Regions from separate parts of the Enterobacter pseudoroggenkampii genome, predicted to be linked through region 2. Evidence: predicted binding sites of a transcription regulator. Region 2 holds the regulator's gene; each other region holds the start of a gene.
What was found. Region 2 encodes sigma-54, which starts transcription at its own class of promoters, with help from an activator protein. Its sites were predicted from a motif close to GTTGGCACANNTTTCGCTNT; they were not measured.
Positions count from the first base shown of each region.

Region 1: the regulator sigma-54 is predicted to act here: its motif matches at 4,703-4,722, upstream of OTG14_RS01890 (amino acid ABC transporter substrate-binding protein).
Region 3: the regulator sigma-54 is predicted to act here: its motif matches at 2,861-2,880, upstream of glnK (P-II family nitrogen regulator).

Region 1 is NZ_JAPMLV010000001.1:386,428-396,140, reverse strand. Features, by position in the region: gene miaB (tRNA (N6-isopentenyl adenosine(37)-C2)-methylthiotransferase MiaB) at 1-455, shown strand, start outside; gene OTG14_RS01910 (PhoH family protein) at 619-1,665, shown strand; gene ybeY (rRNA maturation RNase YbeY) at 1,662-2,129, shown strand; gene corC (CNNM family magnesium/cobalt transport protein CorC) at 2,219-3,097, shown strand; gene lnt (apolipoprotein N-acyltransferase) at 3,103-4,641, shown strand; gene OTG14_RS01890 (amino acid ABC transporter substrate-binding protein) at 4,995-5,900, shown strand; gene gltJ (glutamate/aspartate ABC transporter permease GltJ) at 6,056-6,796, shown strand; gene gltK (glutamate/aspartate ABC transporter permease GltK) at 6,796-7,470, shown strand; gene OTG14_RS01875 (amino acid ABC transporter ATP-binding protein) at 7,470-8,195, shown strand; gene rihA (pyrimidine-specific ribonucleoside hydrolase RihA) at 8,316-9,257, shown strand; gene OTG14_RS01865 (zinc ribbon-containing protein) at 9,312-9,713, opposite strand, start outside.
Region 2 is NZ_JAPMLV010000006.1:129,771-139,483, forward strand. Features, by position in the region: gene kdsC (3-deoxy-manno-octulosonate-8-phosphatase KdsC) at 1-534, shown strand, start outside; gene lptC (LPS export ABC transporter periplasmic protein LptC) at 531-1,106, shown strand; gene lptA (lipopolysaccharide ABC transporter substrate-binding protein LptA) at 1,075-1,629, shown strand; gene lptB (LPS export ABC transporter ATP-binding protein) at 1,636-2,361, shown strand; gene rpoN (RNA polymerase factor sigma-54) at 2,409-3,842, shown strand; gene hpf (ribosome hibernation promoting factor) at 3,865-4,152, shown strand; gene ptsN (PTS IIA-like nitrogen regulatory protein PtsN) at 4,235-4,726, shown strand; gene rapZ (RNase adapter RapZ) at 4,772-5,626, shown strand; gene npr (PTS phosphocarrier protein NPr) at 5,623-5,895, shown strand; gene mtgA (monofunctional biosynthetic peptidoglycan transglycosylase) at 5,935-6,660, opposite strand; gene elbB (isoprenoid biosynthesis glyoxalase ElbB) at 6,657-7,310, opposite strand; gene arcB (aerobic respiration two-component sensor histidine kinase ArcB) at 7,543-9,713, opposite strand, start outside.
Region 3 is NZ_JAPMLV010000001.1:153,015-162,727, forward strand. Features, by position in the region: gene OTG14_RS00740 (SmdA family multidrug ABC transporter permease/ATP-binding protein) at 1-936, shown strand, start outside; gene OTG14_RS00745 (SmdB family multidrug efflux ABC transporter permease/ATP-binding protein) at 929-2,710, shown strand; gene glnK (P-II family nitrogen regulator) at 2,931-3,269, shown strand; gene amtB (ammonium transporter AmtB) at 3,305-4,594, shown strand; gene tesB (acyl-CoA thioesterase II) at 4,785-5,645, opposite strand; gene OTG14_RS00765 (YbaY family lipoprotein) at 5,846-6,373, shown strand; gene OTG14_RS00770 (MGMT family protein) at 6,404-6,715, opposite strand; RNA gene ffs (signal recognition particle sRNA small type) at 6,886-6,982, shown strand; gene OTG14_RS00780 (hypothetical protein) at 7,244-7,495, shown strand; gene OTG14_RS00785 (hypothetical protein) at 7,492-7,707, shown strand; gene yczR (MocR-like transcription factor YczR) at 7,791-9,212, opposite strand; gene yczE (membrane protein YczE) at 9,299-9,713, shown strand, end outside.

The DNA.
Region 1 (9,713 bases), on a different contig from region 2:
TCATCGGTGAAGTGAATTTTGACGTCAGCTACAGCTTCATCTTCTCTGCGCGTCCTGGAACACCTGCGGCCGATATGGTTGACGATGTTCCGGAAGAAGAGAAGAAACAGCGTCTGTATATTCTGCAGGAGCGTATCCTTCAGCAGGCCAACGCCTGGAGCCGCCGCATGCTCGGCACCGTTCAGCGCATTCTGGTGGAAGGCACCTCACGCAAGAGCATTATGGAACTGTCCGGTCGTACCGAGAACAACCGCGTGGTGAACTTTGAAGGCACCCCGGATATGATCGGTAAATTCGTAGACGTCGAGATTGTTGAAGTGCTGACCAACTCGCTGCGCGCGAAGGTAGTCCGCACCGAGGACGAAATGGGCCTGCGCATTGCCGAGTCACCGGAATCCGTGATCTCGCGTACCCGTAAAGAAAACGATTCTGGCGTTGGGATTTACCAGCCTTAATCCTCATGGCCTGCCCTTCCGGCAGGCCTTGTATTTCCTCTCATCGTCCCCAATATCTTCCGCAACGCTTGCGCCTTTATTCTGTGGCGTGAATAATTTCGGTAATGACCGTTTTATTACGTCCTGTCGCAACGGATCGGTTAACCAATTAAAGAGGAACAGTTTGAACATAGATACGCGTGAAATTAGCCTTGAGCCAGCAGACAACGCTCGCCTGCTGAGCCTGTGCGGGCCGTTTGATGACAATATCAAACAACTGGAGCGACGTCTGGGTATCGAAATCAATCGTCGCGATAATCATTTCAAACTTACCGGACGCCCTATCTGCGTCAACGCCGCTGCGGACATTCTGCGTAGCCTGTATGTTGATACCGCCCCAATGCGCGGCGAAACGCAGGATATCGAACCGGAACAGATCCACCTCGCGATTAAAGAGGCGCGCGTGCTTGAGCAGAGCGCGGAGAGCGTACCGGACTACGGCAAGGCCATTAACATCAAGACCAAACGTGGCGTCATTAAGCCGCGTACGCCAAACCAGGCGCAGTACATCGCCAATATCCTCGACCACGACATCACCTTCGGGGTGGGTCCAGCGGGGACGGGTAAAACCTATCTCGCCGTTGCCGCGGCGGTCGATGCGCTGGAACGTCAGGAAATCCGCCGTATCCTGCTGACCCGCCCTGCCGTTGAAGCCGGTGAAAAACTGGGCTTCCTGCCGGGCGATCTGAGCCAGAAGGTCGACCCGTATCTGCGTCCTTTATACGATGCGCTGTTCGAAATGCTGGGCTTTGAGAAGGTCGAGAAGCTCATTGAACGTAACGTTATCGAAGTTGCCCCGCTCGCCTACATGCGCGGCCGTACGCTGAATGATGCGTTCATCATTCTCGATGAGAGCCAGAACACCACCATTGAACAGATGAAGATGTTCCTGACGCGTATTGGCTTTAACTCGAAAGCGGTGATTACCGGCGACGTCACTCAGATTGACCTGCCGCGCAGCACCAAATCCGGCCTGCGCCACGCCATTGAGGTGCTGGCCGAGGTCGACGAAATCAGCTTTAACTTCTTCCACAGTGAAGACGTGGTACGCCACCCGGTGGTCGCGCGTATCGTTAATGCCTATGAAGCCTGGGAAGAGGCGGATCAGAAGCGTAAGGCCGAACTGGCCGCAGAACGTAAGCGCGAAGCGCAGGAGCAAGAACAGAAATGAGTCAGGTGATCCTCGATTTACAGCTGGCCTGTGAAAACAATTCCGGCATGCCAGATGAGGCACAGTTTCAGAAATGGCTGGATGCCGTTATTCCTCAGTTTCAGGAAGAATCAGAAGTTACGATTCGCCTGGTGGATGAAGCGGAAAGCCATGAGCTTAACCTGACCTATCGCGGGAAAGATAAGCCGACCAACGTGCTCTCTTTCCCGTTCGAAGCGCCGCCGGGCATCGAGATGCCGCTGCTGGGCGATCTGATCATCTGCCGTCAGGTGGTTGAGCAGGAAGCCAAAGAGCAGCAAAAGCCGCTTGAGGCCCACTGGGCGCATATGGTGGTACACGGCAGCCTGCATCTGCTCGGCTACGATCATATTGAAGACGACGAAGCGGAAGAGATGGAGTCCCTCGAGACAGAGATAATGCTTGCTCTGGGCTATGAGGATCCGTACATTGCCGAGAAAGAATAGTCCGTCACCTGACGGACTCCCCTGCCGCCACGAAAGGACATCGCGTGGCGGTAAACGTTGAACTAACAAGAGAACCCTTAACAAACGCCATGAGCGACGACAATTCACACAGTAGCGACACGACAACCAGTAAAAAGGGATTTTTCTCCCTCATTCTGAACCAGCTTTTCCACGGCGAACCGAAAAACCGTGATGAACTGCTGGAGCTGATTCGTGATTCCGGGCAGAACGACCTTATCGACGAAGATACGCGCGAAATGCTCGAAGGGGTAATGGACATCGCCGACCAGCGCGTTCGCGATATCATGATCCCCCGCTCGCAGATGATCACCCTGAAACGTAACCAGACGCTGGACGAGTGCCTCGATGTGATCATCGAATCCGCCCACTCGCGTTTCCCGGTCATCAGCGAAGACAAAGATCACATCGAAGGGATTTTGATGGCGAAAGACCTGCTGCCGTTTATGCGCAGCGATGCCGAAGCCTTCAGCATGGAAAAAGTGTTACGCCAGGCCGTGGTTGTGCCGGAAAGTAAACGTGTGGATCGGATGCTGAAAGAGTTTCGCTCTCAGCGTTACCACATGGCGATTGTTATTGATGAATTTGGTGGCGTTTCCGGTCTGGTCACGATCGAGGATATCCTTGAGCTGATCGTGGGCGAAATCGAAGACGAGTACGACGAAGAAGAAGATATCGACTTCCGTCAGCTTAGCCGCCACACCTGGACCGTGCGCGCGCTGGCCTCCATCGAAGACTTCAACGACGCCTTCGGAACCCACTTCAGCGATGAAGAGGTCGATACCATTGGCGGGCTGGTGATGCAGGCCTTTGGCCACCTCCCGGCGCGTGGAGAGACCGTTGACATCGACGGTTACCAGTTCAAAGTAGCCATGGCCGACAGCCGACGTATTATACAGGTTCACGTCAGAACGCCGGACGACTCACCGGTGCCAAAACTGGAAGATTAATGTAAATGGCATTTGCCCCATTGCTTGAACGCCAGCGCGTCCGTTTGCTGCTGGCGCTGTTACTCGGAGCCAGCGGTACGCTGGCTTTTTCTCCTTACGATATCTGGCCCGCGGCCATTCTCTCCCTGATGGGGCTTCAGGGTCTGACCCTGAACCGTCGTCCGGTACAGGCTGCCGCTATCGGCTACTTCTGGGGGCTGGGGCTGTTTGGCTCAGGCATCAACTGGGTTTATGTCAGCATCGCCCAGTTTGGCGGTATGCCTGGCCCGGTAAACGTCTTCCTGGTGGTACTGCTCGCCGCCTATCTCTCGCTCTATACCGGTCTGTTCGCCGGCATCCTTTCTCGCCTGTGGCCCAAAACCAACTGGCTGCGCGTCGCCATTGCCGCGCCGGTGGTCTGGCAGGTAACCGAGTTCCTGCGCGGCTGGGTGTTGACCGGCTTCCCGTGGCTGCAGTTCGGCTACAGCCAGATTGACGGCCCGCTGAAAGGCCTGGCACCGGTAATGGGTGTTGAAGCTATCAACTTCCTGCTGATGGTCGTGAGCGGCCTGCTGGTATTAGCGCTGGTCACGCGCGGCTGGAAACCGCTGGCTGTGGCGCTGGTGCTGTTCGCCCTGCCCTTCCCGCTGTGCTATATCCAGTGGTTCACGCCTGAGCCCGATCGCGCCATGCGGGTTTCCATGGTGCAGGGGAATATCCCGCAGTCCATGAAGTGGGACGAAAAAGAGCTGCTGAATACGCTGAAGATCTACGCCAACGCCACTGAAGAGGTGATGGGTAAATCACAGCTGATTATCTGGCCGGAATCTGCGATCCCCGATCTGGAAATTAACCAGCAGCCGTTCCTCAACATGATGAACGACCTGCTGCTGGCCCGCGGCAGCACGCTTATCACCGGGATTGTCGATGCGCGTCTGAATCAGCAGAACCGCTACGACACCTACAACACCATCATTACGCTCGGCAAAGACAGCGAATACAGCTACCACTCCACTGACCGGTACAACAAGAACCACCTGGTGCCATTTGGTGAATTTGTGCCGCTGGAATCGATTCTGCGCCCGCTGGCCCCGTTCTTTGATTTGCCGATGTCCTCCTTCAGCCGCGGACCGTACGTTCAGCCTCAGCTGCACGCGCACGGCGCTGCCCTGACGCCGGCCATCTGCTACGAAATCATTCTCGGCGAGCAGGTGCGCGATAACTTCCGCCCGGATACGGACTATCTGCTGACTATCTCCAACGATGCCTGGTTTGGTAAGTCAATCGGCCCGTGGCAGCACTTCCAGATGGCTCGTATGCGCTCCCTGGAGCTGGCGCGTCCGCTGCTGCGCAGCACCAACAACGGCATCACCGCCGTGATTGGTCCTCAGGGTGAAATTCAGGCGATGATCCCGCAGTTTACCCGTGAGGTACTGACCGCTAACGTCACGCCGACCACGGGACTGACGCCATACGCCCGTACCGGCAACTGGTCGCTGTGGATACTGACCGTGCTGTTCGGCTTTGGCGCGGTGCTGATGAGCCTGCGTCAGCGTCGTAAATAACCTTCCCTTCTGTTGCCGGGTGGCGCTGACGCTTACCCGGCAAATCCTCCCAAACTCCCATTCTGGCACGCCTATTGCTTTGTTTATTCAGGTAAACGCAGTTTGGCTTAACGTGCAACTTTGTCGCACCAGCGTAGATCATCGGTAGCACCGAAACGGTGCAACGGGAGATATTTGCCTCTGAATGGTGCGGCGCGCTTCGCAAAAATAAACAATAACGCAGCAAAATCTTTACATTAAGCCAGACTAAATGTTAACAAGCTTGCATAACACTGCACTCGCATTGCGCGAGATATAACAACATCACAATGGGTATCAATGCGTCTCTGGCGCTGATAAAAAAGGAGTTGGGTATGCAATTACGTAAACTGGCCACAGCAATGCTGGTTATGGGAATGTCTGCTGGCGTGGTTCACGCTGAAGATGCGCCTGCAGCAGGCAGCACTCTCGACAAGATTGCCAAAAACGGCGTCATCGTGGTCGGCCACCGTGAATCATCTGTCCCGTTCTCTTACTACGACAACACGCAAAAAGTCGTGGGCTATTCACAGGATTACTCCAACGCTATCGTTGAAGCCGTGAAGAAAAAGCTGAACAAACCTGACCTGCAGGTGAAGCTGATCCCTATCACTTCACAAAACCGTATTCCACTGTTGCAAAACGGCACCTTTGACTTCGAGTGTGGCTCCACCACCAACAACCTCGAGCGTCAAAAACAGGCTGCCTTCTCTGACACCATCTTTGTTGTAGGCACCCGCCTGCTGACGAAGAAAGGCGGTGAGATTAAAGACTTCGCTGACCTGAAAGGCAAAGCGGTTGTTGTCACCTCCGGTACCACGTCAGAAGTGCTGCTGCACAAGCTGAACGACGAGAAAAAAATGGATATGCGCATCATCAGCGCGAAAGACCATGGCGACTCCTTCCGTACCCTGGAAAGCGGTCGTGCCGTCGCGTTTATGATGGATGACGCCCTGCTGGCGGGTGAACGTGCGAAAGCGAAAAAACCAGACAACTGGGATATCGTCGGCACCGCGCAGTCGAAAGAAGCCTACGGCTGTATGCTGCGTAAAGACGATCCGCAGTTCAAAAAGCTGATCGATGACACCATCGCTCAGGTGCAGACCTCCGGCGAAGCGGAAAAATGGTTCGACAAGTGGTTCAAGAACCCGATTCCACCTAAAAACCTGAACATGAATTTTGAACTGTCTGACGACATGAAAGCGCTGTTCAAATCTCCAAATGACAAGGCTCTTAACTAATTAGAACAACAGGGGCGGGATCTCCTGCCCTCTCGATTGTCGGGAAGCATGGACAGACTATACGTTGAGTGGTCGTTCCCCACTCAGCGCGAAAAATGAGCTTCTCACCAATCTTCGAGGGTAGCGCTGCTACCCTTTTTTTTCTGGAGTTTATTATGTCAATCGACTGGAACTGGGGCATATTTCTGCAACAAGCCCCGTTCGGCAACACCACCTATCTTGGCTGGCTGTGGAGCGGCTTTCAGGTCACCGTGGCATTATCGATAACGGCGTGGATCATCGCGTTTCTTGTCGGTTCTTTGTTCGGTATTCTGCGCACCGTCCCTAACCGTTTTCTTTCAACACTCGGCACCCTGTATGTGGAACTGTTCCGTAACGTTCCGCTGATCGTGCAATTCTTTACCTGGTATCTGGTTATCCCGGAACTGCTTCCGGAAAATATTGGCATGTGGTTCAAGTCGGAACTGGATCCGAACGTACAGTTCTTTGTCTCCTCCATGATGTGTCTGGGGCTGTTTACCGCTGCGCGCGTTTGCGAGCAGGTGCGTGCCGCCATTCAGTCATTGCCCCGTGGACAAAAAAATGCGGGTCTGGCGATGGGATTAACCCTGCCACAAACCTACCGCTACGTGCTGCTGCCTAACGCCTACCGCGTCATCGTTCCGCCGATGACCTCCGAGATGATGAACCTGGTGAAAAACTCGGCCATCGCCTCGACCATCGGCCTGGTCGATATGGCTGCGCAGGCGGGCAAGCTGCTGGATTACTCCGCTCACGCGTGGGAATCCTTCACCGCGATCACGCTCGCCTATGTTCTGATAAACGCTTTCATCATGCTGGTGATGAACCTGGTTGAACGCAAAATTCGCCTGCCGGGCAACATGGGGGGCAAATAATGTACGAATTTGACTGGAGTTCTATCGTTCCATCCATGCCTTACCTGCTTGATGGCCTGATGATTACCTTAAAAATCACCGTCATTGCCATCATCGTCGGTATCGTCTGGGGCACCCTGCTGGCCGTTATGCGTCTGTCGAGCTTTAAGCCGCTCGCCTGGTTCGCGACCGCCTACGTTAACGTGTTCCGCTCCATCCCGCTGGTAATGGTGCTGCTGTGGTTTTACCTGATCGTGCCCGGCTTCCTGCAGAACGTGCTGGGGCTGTCGCCGAAAACCGATATCCGTCTGATCTCGGCGATGGTAGCGTTCTCGATGTTTGAGGCCGCTTACTATTCAGAGATTATCCGAGCGGGCATTCAGAGTATCTCCCGCGGACAGTCCAGCGCCGCGCTGGCGCTGGGGATGACGCACTGGCAGTCCATGCAGCTCATTATTCTGCCGCAGGCGTTTCGCGCCATGGTTCCGCTCCTGCTGACCCAGGGTATCGTGCTGTTCCAGGATACCTCGCTGGTCTACGTTCTGAGCCTGGCAGACTTCTTCCGTACCGCGTCAACCATCGGTGAGCGTGATGGTACGCAGGTTGAGATGGTGCTCTTCGCGGGTGCGGTCTATTTTGTGATTAGTTTAAGCGCGTCGCTGTTGGTCAGCTGGCTGAAGAAAAGGACGGTATAATGATTTCCCTGAAAAATGTTTCTAAATGGTATGGGCACTTTCAGGTGCTGACCGACTGCTCCACCGAAGTGAAAAAAGGCGACGTGGTGGTAGTGTGCGGGCCGTCAGGTTCCGGTAAATCGACGCTGATCAAAACCGTCAACGGACTGGAGCCAGTGCAGCAGGGTGAGATCGTCGTCAACGGTACTAAAGTCAACGACAAGAAAACCAACCTCGCCCAGCTTCGCTCTCACGTTGGCATGGTATTCCAGCATTTTGAGCTGTTCCCTCACCTCTCTATTATTGAGAACCTGACGCTGGCGCAGGTTAAAGTGCTTAAGCGTGATAAAAAAGCGTCGCGCGAGAAAGGTCTGAAGCTCCTGGAACGCGTTGGGCTTTCTGCGCATGCCGATAAGTTCCCGGCGCAGCTTTCTGGCGGCCAACAGCAGCGTGTGGCGATCGCCCGCGCGCTGTGCATGGATCCGGTGGCGATGCTGTTTGATGAGCCCACGTCGGCGCTCGATCCGGAGATGATCAACGAAGTGCTGGACGTGATGGTCGAACTGGCGCACGAAGGGATGACCATGATGGTGGTGACCCACGAAATGGGCTTCGCCCGTAAGGTGGCCAACCGCGTGATCTTTATGGACGAAGGGAAAATTGTCGAAGACTCACCGAAAGAAGAGTTCTTCGCTAACCCGAAATCCGAGCGCGCCAAAGACTTCCTCGCCAAAATCCTGCACTAATCTTCCCGGTGCGCAATCTGCGGATTGCGCACTGCTTCACGCTTTCACTCACTTCCTCTCGTCGGCATCACATCGCAGCGTTAACCTTGTCACAAAATAACGCTACGTATGGAGAACGCTATGGCACAGCCTATTATTCTCGATTGCGATCCGGGTCATGATGACGCGATCGCGCTCGTCCTTGCACTTGCCTCCCCTGAACTCGACCTCAAAGCCGTCACCTCTTCTGCCGGAAACCAGACGCCGGATAAAACCCTGCGTAACGTTTTGCGTATGCTGACGTTGCTCAAGCGCACCGATATTCCCGTCGCTGGTGGAGCCCTCAAGCCCCTGATGCGTGAATTAATTATCGCGGATAACGTGCATGGTGAAAGCGGGCTGGACGGTCCGGCGCTGCCGGAGCCGGGCTTCGCGCCGCAAAACTGCACCGCCGTGGAGCTGATGGCGAAGGTGCTGCACGAGAGCATGGAACCCGTGACGCTGGTGGCTACCGGGCCGCAAACCAACGTCGCGCTGCTGCTGAACAGCCACCCTGAACTGCACAGCAAAATAGCCCGTATCGTCATCATGGGCGGGGCCATAGGGCTGGGTAACTGGACGCCTGCGGCGGAGTTCAACATCTTTGTCGACCCGGAAGCCGCTGAGATTGTCTTCCAGTCCGGCTTACCGATTGTAATGGCGGGACTGGACGTTACCCATCGCGCGCAGATTATGGCGGACGATATTGAGCGCTTCCGTTCCGTTGGTAATCCGGTCGCGACAACCGTGGCCGAGCTGCTCGACTTCTTTATGGAGTATCACAAAGCCGAGAAGTGGGGCTTCCACGGCGCGCCCCTGCACGACCCGTGCACGATTGCCTGGCTGTTAAAGCCTGAGATATTCACCACGGTTGACCGCTGGGTTGGCGTGGAAACGCAGGGAAAATACACCCAGGGAATGACGGTGGTGGATTATTACTCGCTGACGGGGAATACGCCGAATACTACCGTGATGGTGGACATCGACAGGGAGGCGTTTGTGGATTTGCTGGCGGAGAGACTGGCTTACTATAGTGCGGCCTGATGCCCTCACCCCGACCCTCTCCCATGGGGAGAGGGAGCAAACCTGCGCTTTTACCTAGGGCTCAAACGGCCGACGCTGAAACTGATCGTGGCCGCATTTCGGGCACAGCGACAGAACCTCCGGCGTATACACCGCAATATGGTGGTGGCAATTCTCGCACACCAGATTTCCCAGCCCGACCACCTCACCGCTGTGGTACACACCATGGTGGTTCAAATCCTGAAAGACCTCACGCCACTCCAGCTGCGTTTTATCCGTAATATCGGCCAGCTCCTGCCACAGGCTCTCTTTAATCACCCGCATGAAAACGCTGTCCGTGACCTCCTCCTGGCTCTCCTGGTAGCTGCGCGCGAACTCTTCCAGATCGCGACGCACGGCGCGCGTCACCTCTTCCACTTCGGTTCGCGTTAACTCACCCGTTTGCGACACGCGGGCACGCGCCTGCTCCACCAGCGC
Region 2 (9,713 bases):
TATGGTCCGGTCAGTACCCAGATGATGGCAAAGGCGGAAAACATTCGTCTGCTCATCCTGGATGTGGATGGGGTACTCTCCGACGGCCTGATTTACATGGGCAATAATGGTGAAGAGCTGAAAGCATTTAACGTTCGCGACGGCTACGGTATCCGCTGTGCGCTCACCTCAGGTATTGAGGTGGCTATCATCACCGGGCGAAAAGCTAAACTGGTAGAAGACCGCTGTGAAACCTTAGGCATTACCCATCTGTATCAGGGGCAATCCGATAAGATGGCGGCGTTTAAGGATTTACTGGGTAAACTGGCTATCGCACCGGAAAACGTGGCCTACGTCGGGGACGATCTGATTGACTGGCCCGTGATGGCTGAAGTTGGGCTGAGCATCGCCGTTGCCGATGCGCATCCGCTGCTGATCCCGCGCGCTGACTACGTTACCCACATCAACGGGGGCCGCGGTGCCGTACGTGAAGTCTGCGATCTGCTCCTGCTGGCGCAGGGCAAGCTTGATGAGGCCAAAGGGCAATCGATATGAGTAAAACCAGACGTTGGATTATCATTTTGCTTTCGCTTGTCGCACTGGTATTGATTGGCGTGAACCTTGCCGATCGCGACGATACGCAAACGGAAGTGATCAACAATAACGATCCAACCTATAAAAGCGATCACAGCGACACCGTGGTCTACAGCCCTGAAGGCGCGCTGAACTATCGCCTGATTGCCCAGCATGTTGAATATTTTTCAGATGATGGTATTTCGTGGTTTACCCAACCTGTCATGACCACATTTGATAAGGACAAAGTGCCGACGTGGTCAATTAAGTCAGATCGGGCAAAACTGACAAATGACCGTATGCTTTATCTGTATGGCCACGTTGAAGTCAACGCCCTGACCGCTGACTCGCAGCTACGAAAAATTACGACGGATAATGCCCAGATCAACCTGGTAACCCAGGACGTGACGTCGCAGGATCTGGTCACACTGTATGGCACAACATTTAATTCCAGCGGTTTGAGAATGCGCGGGAACTTACGCAGCAAAAACGCCGAGCTGATTGAAAAGGTTAGAACCTCCTATGAAATTCAAAACAAACAAACTCAGCCTTAAAGTAATTATCGCCAGCGCGATGCTGGCGACCAGTCTCCCCGCGCTTGCTGTAACGGGCGATACCGACCAACCGATCCATATCGAGTCCGATACCCAGTCTCTCGATATGCAGGGCAACGTCGTCACCTTCACGGGTAACGTCGTCATGACTCAGGGCACCATCAAAATTAACGCGGACAAAGTGGTCGTGACCCGTCCGGGTGGCGAGCAAGGCAAAGAGATCATTGATGGTTACGGTAACCCGGCCACCTTCTACCAGATGCAGGACAACGGCAAGCCGGTGAAAGGTCACGCTACGCACATGCACTATGAGCTGGCGAAGGACCTGGTCATCCTGACCGGTAATGCGTACCTGGAACAGCTGGACAGCAACATTACCGGCGACCAGATTACCTATCTGGTGAAAGAGCAAAAAATGCAGGCCTCCAGCGAGAAAGGCAAACGCGTCACCACCGTACTGGTTCCGTCGCAGCTGCAGGACAAAGGCAAAGGCCAGGCCCCGGCACAGAAGAAGAGTAACTAATTCGTTATGGCAACATTAACTGCAAAAAATCTCGCGAAGGCCTATAAGGGCCGCCGTGTCGTAGAAGATGTCAGTCTGACCGTCAACTCCGGCGAAATTGTAGGGCTGCTTGGCCCTAACGGTGCGGGTAAAACCACCACTTTCTACATGGTCGTTGGCATTGTGCCGCGCGATGCCGGCAACATTGTCATTGACGATGAAGACATCAGTCTTCTGCCGCTGCACGCGCGCGCACGTCGCGGGATCGGCTACCTGCCGCAGGAAGCCTCCATTTTCCGTCGTCTTAGCGTTTACGATAACCTGATGGCGGTCCTGCAAATTCGTAACGATCTGACCAGCGAACAGCGTCAGGATCGTGCCAACGAGCTGATGGAAGAGTTCCACATTGAGCATCTGCGCGACAGCCTCGGTCAGGCTCTCTCCGGGGGCGAACGCCGCCGCGTTGAGATTGCCCGTGCGCTGGCCGCAAACCCGAAGTTTATCCTTCTGGATGAACCGTTTGCGGGCGTTGACCCAATCTCGGTTATCGACATTAAACGTATCATTGAACACCTGCGTGACAGCGGGCTTGGCGTACTGATCACCGACCACAACGTCCGTGAAACGCTGGCCGTGTGTGAACGCGCGTATATTGTGAGCCAGGGCAATCTGATCGCCCACGGTACGCCACAGCAGATCCTCGAAGACGATCATGTTAAGCGCGTCTATCTTGGGGAAGACTTCAGACTCTGATAGGGTAGAGGTAACGTAACGCCGAACCGGAGAAAAATGCTCTGAACATGAAGCAAGGTTTGCAATTAAGGCTCAGCCAACAACTGGCGATGACGCCGCAGCTACAGCAGGCAATTCGCCTGTTGCAACTGTCCACGTTAGAACTTCAGCAGGAGCTCCAGCAGGCGCTGGACAGCAACCCCCTGCTGGAACAAACCGATCTTCATGACGAGGTAGATACCCAGCAATCGCAGGATACAGAAGCGCTCGACACCGCGGATGCACTCGAACAAAAAGAGATGCCGGACGAGCTTCCGCTGGATGCCAGCTGGGATGAAATCTACACCGCCGGAACCCCTTCCGGTACGCGTGCAGACTACCAGGATGATGAGCTACCGGTCTACCAGGGCGAAACCACCCAGTCACTGCAGGATTACCTGATGTGGCAGGTGGAACTCACACCCTTCTCCGATACCGACCGCGCGATTGCCACCTCAATTGTCGATGCCGTTGACGACACTGGCTATTTGACCGTCACGCTGGACGATATTCTGGAAAGCATGGGCGACGACGAGATAGAGCTTGAGGAAGTTGAAGCCGTTCTGAAGCGCATCCAGCGTTTCGATCCGGTAGGCGTGGCCGCAAAAGATCTGCGCGACTGCCTGCTGATCCAGCTTTCTCAGTTCAGCAAAGAGACGCCGTGGCTCGACGAGGCGCGCTTAATCATCAGCGATCATCTGGATCTGTTGGCTAACCACGATTTCCGCTCCCTGATGCGCGTCACGCGCCTGAAGGAAGAGGTGCTGAAAGAAGCGGTGAATCTGATCCAGTCGCTCGATCCGCGCCCGGGACAGTCGATCCAGACCAGCGAGCCCGAGTACGTCATCCCGGATGTGCTGGTCAGAAAACACAATGGCCGCTGGGTCGTTGAACTGAATTCAGACAGCATCCCTCGCCTGCAAATCAACCAGCAGTATGCCTCCATGTGCACCAGCGTGCGTAACGACTCCGACAATCAATATATTCGTAGCAATTTGCAGGAAGCGCGATGGCTGATCAAAAGTCTGGAGAGCCGAAATGATACGCTGCTACGCGTCAGCCGCTGTATTGTCGAACAGCAGCAGGCGTTCTTTGAGCAGGGCGAAGAGTATATGAAACCGATGGTACTGGCGGATATCGCCCAGGCCGTCGAAATGCATGAATCAACCATTTCCCGTGTCACCACGCAGAAGTATCTGCACAGTCCACGCGGTATTTTTGAGCTTAAGTATTTCTTCTCCAGCCATGTGAATACCGAGGGCGGCGGCGAAGCGTCGTCAACGGCCATTCGTGCCCTGGTGAAGAAGTTGATCGCCGCGGAGAACCCCGCGAAGCCACTAAGCGACAGTAAGTTAACCACCATGCTGTCCGATCAGGGTATTATGGTGGCACGTCGTACTGTTGCGAAGTATCGAGAGTCTTTATCCATTCCGCCGTCCAACCAGCGTAAACAGCTGGTCTGACACAACCGATAAGGAAGACACTATGCAGCTCAACATCACTGGACAAAACGTCGAAATTACTGAGGCTTTACGCGACTTTGTGAACGCGAAGTTTGCAAAACTCGAGCAGTATTTCGAAAGGATCAATCAGGTCTATATTGTGTTGAAAGTGGAGAAAGTGACTCATATCTCGGATGCCACCCTGCATGTTAACGGGGGTGAACTGCATGCCAGTGCGGAAGGGCAAGACATGTACGCTGCTATCGACGGCTTGATTGATAAGCTTGCACGACAGCTCAATAAACATAAAGATAAACTGAAACAACACTAATTGTCCGGGCAGTTAACGGGTGCAGGACGGCCTGTTGTGAAACACAACAGGCCATTTGTACAGTTAGCGCTTAGGTGAAATTATGATGAACAACGATTCCGCTCTTCAACTGAGCAATGTCCTTAACCAGGAATGTACCCGCAGTGCGGTTCACTGCCAGAGCAAAAAACGTGCGCTGGAGATCATCAGTGAACTGGCCGCAAAACAGCTGGGCCTGCCGCCGCAGGTGGTATTCGAAGCGATTCTGACCCGTGAAAAAATGGGCAGTACCGGTATCGGCAACGGCATCGCGATACCGCACGGCAAACTGGAAGAGGATACTCTGCGTGCCGTTGGTGTGTTTGTGCAACTTGAAACACCCATCGCCTTCGATGCCATTGATAACCAGCCCGTCGATCTCCTCTTCGCGCTGCTGGTGCCTGCCGACCAGACGAAAACCCATCTGCATACGCTGTCGCTGGTCGCAAAACGTCTGGCCGATAAAACCATTTGCCGTCGGCTGCGCTCGGCCCAAAGTGATGAAGAGCTCTATCAGATTATCACTGAAGCAGAAGGCAATCAGGATGATGCATAACCAGGAGATGGCCTTCACATCTGTTGTCCTGAGGAGAAACGGAACATGGTGCTGATGATTGTCAGTGGCCGTTCAGGGTCGGGGAAATCCGTTGCTCTGCGCGCGCTGGAAGACATGGGTTTTTACTGCGTAGATAACCTGCCGGTCGTGTTATTGCCCGACCTGGCCCGCACGCTTGCGGAGAGACAAACCTCTGCCGCCGTCAGTATCGACGTCCGTAACATGCCTGAATCGCCAGAGATCTTCGAACAGGCCATGAGCAACCTGCCTGATGCGTTCTCGCCTCAGTTGCTGTTCCTTGATGCAGACCGCAATACGCTGATCCGTCGCTACAGCGATACCCGTCGTTTGCACCCGCTTTCCAGTAAGAACCTCTCTCTGGAGAGCGCTATCGATGAAGAGAGCGACCTGCTGGAGCCGCTGCGTTCTCGTGCCGACCTGATTGTCGACACCTCTGAGATGTCCGTTCACGAGCTGGCGGAAATGCTGCGTACCCGACTGTTGGGCAAGCGCGAGCGCGAACTGACGATGGTGTTCGAATCCTTCGGATTTAAGCACGGTATTCCGATTGATGCGGATTACGTTTTCGACGTGCGCTTCCTGCCGAACCCGCACTGGGATCCGAAGCTGCGTCCCATGACCGGTCTGGATAAACCCGTCGCGGCCTTCCTCGACCGGCACACAGAAGTTCACAATTTTATCTACCAGACGCGAAGCTACCTTGAGCTATGGTTACCTATGCTGGAGACAAACAATCGTAGCTACCTGACGGTGGCGATTGGCTGTACCGGCGGTAAACATCGTTCGGTTTATATCGCCGAACAGCTGGCCGACTATTTCCGCTCGCGCGGGAAGAACGTTCAGTCCCGTCATCGCACGCTGGAAAAACGTAAAACATGACCGTAAAACAAACCGTTGAGATCACCAATAAGCTGGGTATGCATGCGCGTCCGGCGATGAAACTGTTTGAGCTGATGCAGGGTTTCGATGCTGAGGTTCTGCTGCGGAATGACGAAGGTACCGAAGCGGAAGCGAACAGCGTGATCGCCCTGCTAATGCTGGATTCCGCCAAAGGGCGCCAGATTGAAGTCGAAGCCACAGGACCTCAGGAAGAGGAAGCGCTGGCTGCGGTGATTGCCCTGTTTAACGCCGGATTTGACGAAGACTAGCGTTCGCCCCTTCGGCGGGTGGCGCTGCGCTTACCCGCCCTACATAAGATTATTACGCTGCATAAAACCCTCTCCACCCAGCTGATTCATCTGGCGTAGGATCCACGCCTGACGGCTTCGCACGTACCCTGATGGGGCGCTGGCTTTAAAGCGGATGGGATTCGGTAAGACAGCGGCCAGAAGTGCTGCTTCTGACATGCTCAGACGGCTGGCTGGCTTATTGAAATAACGCCGCGCGGCAGCTTCCACGCCAAAAATACCGTCGCCAAATTCAGCGACGTTGAGATAGACGGTCAGAATGCGCTTTTTGCTCCAGACCGTTTCCATCCCCAGGGTCAACCCCGCTTCCAGCCCCTTTCGCACCCAGCTGCGGCCGTCCCACAGAAACAGATTTTTGGCCGTCTGCTGCGACAAGGTTGAGGCACCGCGCACGCGGTTTTCATGGCGTTCGTTATGGGCTAGCGCCTTCTCAATGGCCGCCACGTCGAACCCCCAGTGCTCCGGGAATTTCTGGTCCTCCGCCGCGATGACCGCCAGCCCCATGAACGGCGAGATCTCGTCCATGCTTACCCAGTCAGAGTGGGCAACATAGCTGAAATCGCCGCTGAGCCACGCGCCGAGCTGGCGCTCAACCATCACGGTAGAGAACGGGACTGGCATAATGCTGAACAGGGCGAGTCCACCGCCCCAAAACACCGCCAGCACCAGAACGATGCGCAACAGGGTACGTTTTACCCACGCGCCGGCACCGGATTGACGACTCATTCAGCCAACACCAGCACGCGGGCGACCAGCTTTTCGATCCCCATAGCCGCTTCTGCAATATTCTTCGCCAGCATATACGCAGGCGTGGTGACAATTTTGTTATCTTCATCAACCACAATGTCATCTACCGGGCACGGAACGTGTTCACCCCCCATTTCCTCGACGATATCTGCGGTATCAATATCCGTCCCGATGGTCAGGCGCAGCGGGAAATCAAAAATCTTAGGCAACATCGCCGGTGCGATACAGATAAAGCCCAGCGGTTTTCCTGCCGCATGCATAGCCTGCGACAGCGCTTTCAGATGAGGATCGATCTGACACTCCGCGCCCTGCGCAGCAAAGGTACTGAGATTTTTGGCCGCGCCAAACCCACCCGGCACAATGAGCGCATCAAGCTCTGTAGGGGCTGCCTGGATAAGAGGATGGATATCACCTCGCGCAATACGCGCGGCTTCAATCAGTACATTACGGGTTTCCGCCATCGGCTCACCGGTCAGATGGTTAATCACATCCGCCTGATTTTTGTCTGGCGCAAAACAAATAACCTCTGCTCCCTGCTTAGCCAGGGCCAGCAGCGTAATGACGGCTTCGTGTATTTCAGAACCATCGTAAACACCGCATCCGCTCAGCACGACACCAATCTTTTTCATCATGACAATCCTTTTCTGCAACTTGCTGAAGCACATTAATAATTTTGATTAAAACGCTATGCTTCACACATTTCACTGATTCATGTAACAAACCATTTAAGATTTGCTATCTTATCTGCGTGCGGCCTAAATTTTTCAGGCAGCGCCCTTTCGAAAATAACGTTTAAAAACAGGCGCAGCCACGATTTCCCTGGTGTTGGCGCAGTATTCGCGCACCCCGGTTAATCCGGGGTCATTTTTTTCTGGCGTCAACCCAGGCTTTAAGCACCGCCACATCGTTTTGCCACTCTTGCTTCATCTCTTCAACCCAATCACCCACGTTATCTTCCCATGCAGGTAAATCAGGCGACTGAATCTGTTGACCCAGCTGCTGCAGGTGGCGTAGGCCAACCGAGCCGGCGGCACCTTTAATTTTATGTCCTTCTTCCACAATGCCCTTCTGATCACGCGCCGTCAGGTTGGATTCCAGCACGCTCAGATAGCCCGGCATCATTTTTTCGAACACCGCCAGACCATCAGTAATCAGTTTCGGGCCGACCAGATCGATGTACTGCTCCAGCATCGCGGTATCGAGTATCGTTTGGGCTTTTGCGCTATCAACAGACGTCATGGTGCTCTCCTCTTCATCATGGGTATCCCAGAACTTCTTAATCATGGCGGTCAGAGCAGGCACCGCCAGCGGCTTGCTGAGTACATCGTCCATACCGGCATCGAGATACTCTTTTTTATCTTTCAGTACGTTCGCCGTCAGGGCAACCAGCGGCGGCAGTTCGTCGGCCGCGTACTGACGCGTCAGCTCGCGCGAGATATCCAGCCCGGTCATATCCGGTAACTGAATATCCAGCAGAACAAGATCGTATTCGCCGGGTTTAAACATCTCCAGCGCGGCTTTACCGGTCATCGCGACATCCACGCTGTTGCCCAGTTTTTCCAGCACGGAGCGCGCCACGATCACGTTCAGCTCAATGTCTTCCACCAGCAGGACGTGCAGCGCAGGCAGCGGCATATCGTCATTTTCAAAGGTATCTTCTACCTCTTCCGCCACCGCCGGCGCATGGACCGTCAGCGTGAAGGTTGACCCTTTACCCGGCTGGCTGGCAACGGTGATATCGCCCCCCATGCTCTTCGCCAGTCGTTTAGAGACCGCCAGGCCAATGCCCGTTCCGGTAGCTGGTTTTCCGCCGTTGCTGTCCTTCACCTGGTAGTACATGGCGAAGATTTTGTCCTGCTCCTCCTGCGGAATACCCATCCCGGAGTCCTCTACCTCAAAGTGCAGCATGTCGCCTTCGTCAAAGCGGATGCGCACCGCAACCTGCCCCTTCTGGGTAAATTTCACCGCGTTGCTGATCAGGTTCCACAGGATCTGGCGCAAACGCGTGCCGTCAGTCACCACTTTATGCGGCAGCGGCAGGGTTGGCTCCATGACAAAACTTAGCCCCTTCTGCTGCGCCTGCAGGCCGGACAGGTTTTCCAGATCGGCAAGGAAGCTGGTGAAATCAACAGGCTGATTATCAAGCTGAACTTTACGGCGCTCCATCTTATCCATATCGATAATATCGTTGAAGATATTACCCAGCGTGACCGCCGAAACATGGATAGTCTTGAGGTATTTTTCCTGCTCTGCGGTCAGGTCGGTATCCAGCAAAATACGGCTCAGCCCGACAATGCCGTTAAGCGGCGTACGCAGCTCGTGGCTGATAGTAGAGATAAAGGTAGTCTTGTCGCGGCTGGCGCGCTCCAGGGCATCCTGATAGCGCTTACGCTCGGTAATGTCGCGGCCAAAGCCCATCAGGCCATGGCGTTTCCCCACGCGGTCATAGTAGGGCACCTTACGGATCTCAAAGCAGGCTTTGCGTCCGTCCGGGTAATCCAGCCACTGTTCATAGGTCAGAGAGACGTTATGGCGGAATACTTTTTCGTCCGTCTCCATGACCTTGGCGGCCGCCTCTTCAGAGTAAACGTCCTGCGGTTTCAGGTTAATCAGCTGCTTCTCACTTTTCCCGGTGAGCAACTCCATCGCCCGGTTACAGCCGGAAAACTCTTTATCCTCATTACGGTAAAACACCAGATCCGGCGAAGCATCGAGGAACGACCGCAGGAAAGAGGATTGCTGCTCAAGCTGGATCTGCGTGACCTCGCGCTCTTTCATTTCGATTTTCAGCTGCTCCAGCGTGGCCTGGCGCTCGGCCTCCGCCTTCTCACGATCTGAAATCTCCTGGTTCAGCTGCGCAATGTTGTCTTTAAGCTGGACGTTGAGCTTCAGGTCGCGCTCGCGCATCTCTTCCAGTTTATCGACCAGCTTAGACAATCGCTGTCGGGACTCTTCCAGCTGTTCAACCACCACGGAAAGGAAATAGACCGCCCAGGGGGTAATAAGCAAGCCAAAGAAGATGGAGCGGATGA
Region 3 (9,713 bases), on a different contig from region 2:
TTTGCGATGTATCTGGGGCTCATGATCTGGCCGATGCTGGCGCTGGCCTGGATGTTTAACATCGTGGAGCGCGGCAGCGCCGCCTATAGCCGCATTCGCGCCATGCTGGCCGAAGCACCTGTGGTCGTTGACGGCAGCGACGCGGTACCGGAAGGGCGCGGCGTCATGACCGTCGACGTCCGGCAGTTTATCTATCCGCATACGGAGAATCCGGTACTGGAGAACGTCAGCTTTACCCTACAGCCGGGCCAGATGCTGGGCATCTGCGGCCCGACGGGATCCGGCAAAAGTACCGTGCTGTCGCTGCTCCAGCGCCACTTTGACGTCACCGAGGGTGATATCCGCTTCCACGATATTCCCCTGACCAGGCTACTGCTGGATGAGTGGCGTGGTCGCCTGGCGGTCGTCAGCCAGACGCCGTTTTTATTTTCGGACACCGTGGCGAACAACATTGCCCTTGGACGTCCGTCGGCGACGCAGGAAGAGATTGAACATGTGGCGCGTTTGGCCAGTGTGCATGAGGATATTTTGCGCCTGCCGCAGGGCTACGAAACGGAAGTTGGGGAACGCGGCGTCATGCTGTCCGGGGGACAAAAACAGCGTATCTCCATTGCCCGGGCGCTGCTGCTGAATGCGGAAATCCTGATCCTGGATGATGCGCTTTCTGCCGTGGATGGCCGTACCGAGCACGAGATCCTGCATAACCTGCGTCAGTGGGGCGACGGACGCACGGTGATTATCAGCGCCCACCGTTTGTCAGCGCTCACCGAAGCCAGCGAAATTCTGGTCTTACAACACGGGCACATTGCCCAGCGCGGGCAGCATGAAACGCTGGCCGAGCAGCCGGGCTGGTATCGCGATATGTACCGCTATCAACAGCTTGAAGCGGCGCTGGACGATGCGCCGGAGCAGGATGAGGAGGCCGCCAATGCGTAAGCTCGGAACGATGTGGCCAACGCTCAAACGTCTGCTGGCCTATGGCTCGCCGTGGCGTAAACCGCTCTCGGTGGCCGTGCTTTTGCTCTGGATTGCAGCAATTGCCGAGGTGAGCGGTCCGCTGCTCATCAGCTATTTTATCGACAACATGGTCGCCAAAAGCTTTCTACCGCTGGGTCTGGTGGCGGGTTTAGGCGTGGCCTACGTCGGCTTACAGCTGACGGCGGCAGGGTTGCACTATGCTCAGTCGCTGCTGTTTAACCGTGCAGCCGTGGGCGTTGTACAGCAGCTGCGTACGGACGTGATGGACGCGGCGCTTCGCCAGCCGCTCAGCGAGTTTGATATCCAGCCGGTCGGGCAGGTGATTTCGCGCGTGACCAACGATACCGAGGTGATCCGCGATCTGTACGTTACCGTGGTCGCGACGGTATTACGCAGCGCGGCGCTGATTGGCGCGATGCTGGTGGCGATGTTCAGCCTCGACTGGCGCATGGCGCTCGTGGCGATCACCATCTTCCCGGCGGTGCTGATTGTTATGGTGATTTACCAGCGCTACAGCACGCCGATTGTGCGACGGGTGCGCGCTTACCTGGCCGACATCAATGATGGCTTCAACGAAGTGATCAACGGCATGAGCGTGATCCAGCAGTTCCGCCAGCAGGCGCGCTTTGGCGAACGCATGGGCGAAGCCAGCCGTTCGCACTATATGGCGCGTATGCAGACGCTGCGCCTGGACGGTTTCCTGCTGCGACCGCTGCTGAGCCTTTTCTCGGCGCTGGTGCTGTGTGGGCTGCTGATGCTCTTTGGCCTGAGCTCAAACGGTACGATTGAAGTGGGCGTGCTGTACGCTTTTATTAGCTATCTGGGACGCCTCAACGAGCCGCTGATCGAGCTCACTACGCAGCAATCGATGCTGCAACAGGCGGTCGTCGCCGGTGAGCGCGTCTTTGAGCTGATGGACAGGCCGCGTCAGGCCTACGGCAATGATGAGCGACCTCTGCAAAGCGGGGCTATCGCCTTTGATAACGTCTCGTTTGCCTATCGCGAAGACCGTCTGGTGTTGCAGGACATCACTCTTGACGTTCCGTCGCGCGGTTTTGTGGCGCTGGTGGGGCATACCGGCAGTGGTAAGAGCACGCTTGCCAGCCTGTTGATGGGCTATTACCCGGTCACGCAAGGTGAAATCCGCCTCGACGGACGCCCGCTTGCGTCTCTTAGCCACACCGTGTTACGCAAAGGCGTTGCGATGGTGCAGCAGGATCCGGTCGTTCTGGCCGATACCTTCTACGCCAACGTGACCCTGGGGCGAGACTACACCCAGGAGCAGGTCTGGGACGTGCTGGAAAAAGTGCAGCTGGCAGAGCTGGCGCGCGGGTTCAGCGACGGGATCAATACGAAGCTGGGCGAGCAGGGGAACAATCTCTCAGTCGGGCAAAAGCAGCTTCTGGCACTGGCGCGGGTGCTGATTGAAACGCCGCAGATACTGATTCTGGATGAAGCGACGGCCAGCATTGACTCCGGCACCGAGCAGGCTATCCAGCAGGCGCTGGCCGCGGTACGCGATCATACGACGCTGGTGGTGATTGCCCACCGCCTTTCCACCGTCGTCGATGCGGATACCATTCTGGTGCTGCATCGCGGACAGGCCGTTGAACGCGGTACGCACCGTGAGCTGCTGGAAGCAAAAGGGCGCTACTGGCAGATGTACCAGCTGCAGCTGGCGGGCGAAGAGCTGGCCGCCAGCGTGCGTGATGAAGAGTCGCTTAGCGCCTGATGCACTAAAATGAGGCGGCGCGCTAACAGTCATTCCTGTTGGTGCAAAACTGAAACGCACCCTGCACCGGCATGGTGCGTTTTTTTTCACCCGGGCGTTTAACAGAACCGTGTAACGCTCATCACACCGTTGTTCCCCTTCGTTTTCATTTCTGGCACACCCCTTGCAATACCTTCTGCGTAAGCTGCGGCCATTACCGAATTCTGACTGGAGGGGATCTATGAAGCTGGTTACGGTTGTAATCAAACCATTCAAACTCGAAGACGTGCGCGAAGCGTTGTCTTCAATGGGTATTCAGGGACTGACTGTCACCGAAGTGAAAGGCTTTGGTCGTCAGAAGGGTCATGCCGAGCTTTATCGCGGGGCGGAATACAGCGTTAACTTTCTGCCAAAAGTAAAAATTGATGTCGCGATTGCTGACGATCAGCTTGACGAAGTCATTGATGTCATTAGCAAAGCGGCCTATACCGGCAAAATTGGCGACGGCAAAATTTTCGTTGCCGAACTGCAGCGCGTCATTCGCATTCGTACCGGCGAATCTGACGAAGCGGCTCTGTAATTAACGCCTGGCACACAGTGATAGGGATCGAGAAAATGAAGATAGCAACACTTAAAACGGGTCTGGGTTCGCTGGCACTGCTGCCGGGCCTGGCGCTGGCTGCTACCCCTGCGGTGGTCGACAAAGCCGATAACGCCTTTATGATGATCAGCACCGCGCTGGTGCTGTTCATGTCCATTCCGGGCATTGCGCTGTTCTACGGCGGCCTGATCCGTGGCAAAAACGTTCTCTCCATGCTGACGCAGGTTGCCGTGACGTTCGCACTGGTCTGCGTGCTGTGGGTGGTTTACGGTTACTCGCTGGCGTTCGGCACGGGCAACGCGTTCTTTGGTAACTTCGACTGGGTGATGCTGAAAAATATTGAGCTGACCGCGCTGATGGGCAGCTTCTATCAGTATATTCACGTGGCGTTCCAGGGCTCCTTCGCCTGTATTACCGTCGGGCTGATTGTGGGCGCGCTCGCCGAGCGTATTCGTTTCTCTGCGGTCCTGATCTTCGTGGTGGTCTGGCTGACGCTCTCCTATGTGCCGATTGCGCACATGGTCTGGGGTGGCGGTCTGCTGGCAACGCACGGTGCGCTGGACTTCGCGGGCGGTACCGTTGTTCACATCAACGCCGCGGTAGCGGGTCTGGTGGGTGCCTACCTGATTGGCAAACGCGTGGGCTTCGGTAAAGAAGCGTTTAAACCGCACAACCTGCCGATGGTCTTTACCGGTACGGCTATCCTCTACTTTGGCTGGTTTGGCTTCAACGCCGGCTCAGCGAGTGCAGCAAACGAAATCGCCGCGCTGGCCTTCGTGAACACCGTTGTGGCCACGGCGGGTGCAATCCTCTCCTGGGTATTTGGCGAGTGGGCGGTACGCGGTAAACCTTCTCTGCTGGGTGCCTGTTCGGGTGCCATTGCCGGTCTGGTTGGCATCACGCCTGCGTGTGGTTATGTCGGTGTGGGCGGTGCGCTGCTGGTCGGCCTGGTGTCCGGTCTGGCGGGGCTGTGGGGCGTGACCGCACTGAAACGTCTGCTGCGCGTGGATGACCCTTGCGACGTATTTGGCGTCCACGGCGTGTGCGGTATCGTCGGCTGTATCATGACCGGTATCTTCGCGGCGAAATCGCTGGGTGGTGTGGGCTACGCTGAAGGCGTCACCATGGTTCATCAGCTTCTGGTGCAGCTGGAAAGTATTGCTATCACCGTGGTGTGGTCTGCCGTTGTCGCTTTCATTGGCTACAAACTGGCGGATATGACCGTCGGTCTGCGTGTCCCTGAAGAGCAGGAACGTGAAGGTCTGGACGTCAACAGCCACGGCGAGAATGCGTATAACGCCTAATAAACAGCAAAACGGCAACCTGAGGTTGCCGTTTTTAGTGTTTGTTCCCTCTCCCCGTGGGAGAGGGCCAGGGTGAGGGCATCAGGCCGCACAAGGTAAAAGCAAAACGGCAACCTGAGGTTGCCGTTTTTAGTGTGTATTCCCTCTCCCCGTCGGGAGGGGCAGGGTGAGGGCATCAGGCCGCACATAATCACCCGCGATTACGCATTACCCCTTCCTGCACCGTTGAAGCGACCAGCACGCCGTCCTGGGTGTAAAACTCCCCACGCACAAACCCGCGAGCGCTCGACGCCGACGTACTCTCCACGCTGTAGAGCAGCCACTCATTCATGTTGAAGGGACGGTGGAACCACATCGAGTGATCGATCGTCGCTACCTGCATTCCTTTTTCGAGGAAGCCGACGCCGTGCGGCTGCAGCGCCACCGGCAGGAAGTTGAAATCTGACGCATAGCCCAGCAGATACTGATGCACTCGGAAATCTTCCGGCACGGTGCCGTTAGCCCGGATCCACACCTGGCGCTTTGGCTCGGCGGTGTGGCCCTTCATCGGGTTATGGAACTCAACCGGGCGGATCTCCAGCGGTTTATCGCAGAGAAACTTTTCTTTGACCTGAGGCGGAAGCAGATGCGCCAGCGCACGGGCGATATCCGTTTCCGATTTGAGATCGTCTGGCGCGGGTGCCGGCGGCATCACTTTCTGGTGTTCATACCCGGGCTCCGGCGCCTGGAAAGAGGCGGTCATGTAAAAGATCGGCTTGCCGTTCTGAATGGCCGCGACGCGGCGCGCGCTGAAGCTGTTGCCGTCTCTCAGGACCTCAACGTCATACACGATCGGTTTCGCGCTATCGCCAGGGCGTAAGAAGTAGCTGTGGAACGAATGCACCAGACGGTCTGCCGGGACAGTCTCCTTTGCAGCGTACAGCGCTTGTCCAACGACTTGCCCCCCGAAGACCTGGCGTAAGCCGAGATCTTCGCTCTGTCCGCGAAAGAGTCCTTCCTCAATTTTTTCCAGATTCAGTAATGTCAGCAGATTGTTCAGTGCCTGACTCATAGTTGTCCTCAATAAACGCCGTAGCGAAAGATAGGCTGAGTATAACGCAGAAATGAAAGTGGTCCGATGGGTAGAATAATCTGAATATCAGGATGATTTCAGGCATTAATCAGTGAGTTGTGCCACACTTAACTACGTTATGTGATTGAAACGACATCGGATGGGATCGATCCCGCTGGTGCATTGATAAGGAGACTTCAATGAAACTCGTGCCCATGCTAAGTGGTGTAGCTATTGCGGTGGCGTTGTCCGCCTGTGCCGGTAAGAGCGCCCAGGTGCCAGTGCCAGCAGCAGACCCGAACGGGATTAATACTCTTTCGCAGCAATCCATTCAGCAGCCTAACGTTTCCGGTACCATCTGGATTAAACAGAGAGTTGCGCTGCCGCCGGATGCGGTATTAACCGTGACGCTGTCTGATGCTTCCCTGGCCGACGCACCGTCGAAAGTCGTGGCTCAGCGTGCCGTTCGTACTGAAGGCAAGCAGGCGCCGTTTAGCTTCGTGTTGCCGTATAACCCGTCGGACGTGCAGCCTAATGCCCGTATCCTGCTGAGCGCAGCGGTAACCATTAACGGTAAGCTGGTCTTCATTACCGATACGGTCCAGGAAGCGATTAACAACGGTGGGACCAAAATCGACCTGAACCTGGTGCCGGTGCAGCAGACCGAAGTGCCGGTCGCGCCGCAGACCAATCAGCCGTCCCTGCCAACCCCACCAACTCAGATGTAATGTGTATCCCCCTCTCCTCCGGGAGAGGGGTCAGTAGACCCAGCGAAACTTTTGCAAGTCGATCTGACCCGACCCTGACACCTGCACCCCCTCTGAAAGTAACGCCTGACGCTGACGCTGGAGATCCGGCCCGGTGAGCGAAATGGTGCCATGACGATTTACTACCCGATGCCAGGGCAACGTACTGCCTTCCGGCAGCCGTTTCAGGACGCCTCCAACCTGTCGCGCCGCGCGCGGTGAACCGGCCAGGCGTGCGACATCACCATAGGTGGTGACATAGCCTTCCGGAATTGAGGCAACGATTTGCCATACGCGCTTTGGAAAGGAGTCGTGTTCGTCCATACCTTCACCTGTGGGGAGTTTCTGGAAAGCTATGGTAAACCAGGATCTTCATGATTGCTGCGCCTGTTTGCGCAAGAAACCAGCATCCGGTTCCTGGCGGCTTGCAATTGGGCCCTCGCACAGGGATAATGCGCCAGCGCGTTGGTTATCAACGCTCTCAATGGGGGCTCTGTTGGTTCTCCCGCAACGCTACTCTGTTCACCAGGTCAGGTCCGGAAGGAAGCAGCCAGGGCAGACGACGTGTGTGCCGGGATGTAGCTGGCAGGGCCCCCACCCATTTCTGCCCTCATAAGATCTTCCTGCTTTACCTCTCCCTTTAAACCGCTATCCCGCAATAATATTATGCCTATATCGTGTAATATATATTTCATCCCGCTGAAATATTATTGTCATAAACCTGTAATAATAGACTGTCATTTTATAATTGGACGGTTATTTTCTTCCATAACTCAAAAAAATATATATCTGGATAAGATTGTTAACTTCGTGTATTAAATAAAGTACTTATTCCGAAGGGAAGTGACAAACATGGCTACAGCGGTATTAAACGTTAAGATTGATGATGCGCTGAAAGAAAGACTTCGCCACTATGCGGAAGTGAATAACGAGAATTTAAGCGTGACGACAGAGAAACTGCTGCTGCTGGCGTTCGAAGCAGTAGAAGAGGCGGGAGTATCGGAAGAGGATATTGATAATCAGCACACGGAAGAAGAGAGTGTTTCTCCTTTTACTCCTAAAGAAATCAAAGCTCTACGCAAACTTCTGAAGAAGAGAAAATGAAACAACAACTGTCAACTGCCAGTGACTACAAAGAGGCCTGCGATCTGTTGCGTTCAGGCTACGTGAAGCATGTACGTCTTGGCTGGAATGTCGGAAGTGATGAGTTCTTTCGTATTGCGTCTGACTGGTGTGATACCGGCGCAAAAATAAAGAAAGACGGTGAAAACTTCGTTATTTCACTGAAAGGTTTTCCTATTCCTGCTCAGCATTAACTCCTGACTAGTGAAAACTGCTGACTGTATCCGTGACAGTCAGCAGTTTTTATTTTTTATGATCTGCTTCAAAAATTTTAATATTAGATCACGCTGCGTTTTAACGATGGCACGTTTTTATTCAGGGCGAGCCATAGCGGTTTAATCCTCAGCAACGCCTGTTCAAGCTCTGTCGATTCGAGCGAGAAGGGCATCCGTAAATAGCGGTCAAATGCGCCAGATAAACCAAACCGCGTACCGGTTCCCAGATTGATCCCCAGAATTTCAGCCCGCGCGGCAAGCTGTGTCGCCAGCATGCCCGGCAGCTCAATCCAGTAAGAGAGCCCGCCTTCCGCTTCATGGAATTTCCAGTCCGGGAAATGTTCGCGCAACAGTTCACCGCATCGATCGCGTCGTTCCGCCAGCATCTTCCGGCGCGCGGGCAGAAAGGTCTCGCTGTTGTTAATGAGCCACAGCATCGCCAGCTGTTCCAGCAGCGGCGAGCCTAAATCCAGAGTATCCCGCGTCTGGGCAAGCGTGGCGATCGTGCGCGAGGAGGCGCGGATCCAGCCAAGACGCAGCCCTCCCCAGAAACTTTTTCCGGCAGAACCTAAGGTGATGACGGTGGCCTGTGGATTAAAAGCGGCCAGCGGTGGCGGGGGAGGCGCGTCAAACCAGAGATCCACCATTGTTTCATCCACCACCAGCGCCGTGCGGGTTTGGGCAGCAATATCCGTGATGGCCCGACGGGTCGCGATATCCATACAGCGCCCGGTGGGGTTATGAAAATCTGGCATCAGATACGCCAGGCGAGGCGCCGTCTGGGCAAGCGTTGCCGCGAAGCCATCCGTATCCCAGCCGGTTTCCGGTAGCGACACCCCCACGGGCCGACACTGCGCACCCTGAATGGCGGCAATCGCCAGCGGATAGGTGGGGTGATCGACCACGACGCGATCCCCCGGCCCGGTCATCATCCGCAACACCAGCGCGAAGCCGCTGACGGCGCCATTGACAACCATCACTTCGTCTGCCCGGGTAGGAAGACCCCGCGCGGTATAGCGCGCAGCGATGGCCTCCCGCAGCGTCGGCAGCCCAAGCTGATCGTAGCCCGTCAGCGAGAGGTGCTGCGTAATGGCCGTGAGCGCATGGGCATAAGCCTGATGGATCTCCGGCCCGGCATTGAGGGCAGCAGTGGAAAGATCCAGTGCGGCACTTGCCGCTGAAAGGGTGGGAACGGCGCGCGTATCCGGGAGGAGCACGCGTGACCCGCTGCCGTGGCGGCTTTCAAGATAACCCTCTTCTCGCAGGTGGGCGAGGGCGCTGCTGATGGTGGTCCGGCTCACGTCCAGCGCGGAGGCCAGCTCACGCTCGCCCGGTAGCCGTGTATTCAGCGCCAGACGTCCATCAAGGATTAACAGACGCAGCGCGTCGGCCAGCTGTCGCCAGAGCGGGGTACGGGATGAGGCTTGCTGCCAGTGGCCTAAAAGGCGTACCAGAGACTGGCTTCCGAAGCGACGTGATGACATATGCAGTCCACTATTTGAAAACTGGACATTAATCATAGTGCCATTTTAGGTCAGGATGAAAGCCTGGTTCACTGGAGAAGATAAAAATGGTACGTCGTCTGCTACAACTCTATGTCGGTTTAGGACTGTATGGCCTTTCCACCGCAATGTTTATTCGTTCCGATTTGGGTGTCGATCCCTGGGATGTTTTTCACCTTGGGGTGGGGATGCAGCTGGGGATGACGATCGGGACGGTGATCATTGTGACCGGCGCTGCGGTGCTGCTGCTGTGGATCCCCCTGCGCCAGATGCCGGGCCTGGGCACCATCAGCAACGTGATTTGTATCGGTCTGGCGGCGGACGCCAGCATGGCACTTATTCCGGAACTGGATTCGTTACCTGTTCGCATCGCTTTCCTGGTGTCGGGTATCGTAATGAACGCGATTGCGACCAGCATGTACATTGGCGCAGGTTTTGGCCCTGGCCCACGCGACGGTCTGATGACCGGCATTCATGCCCGTC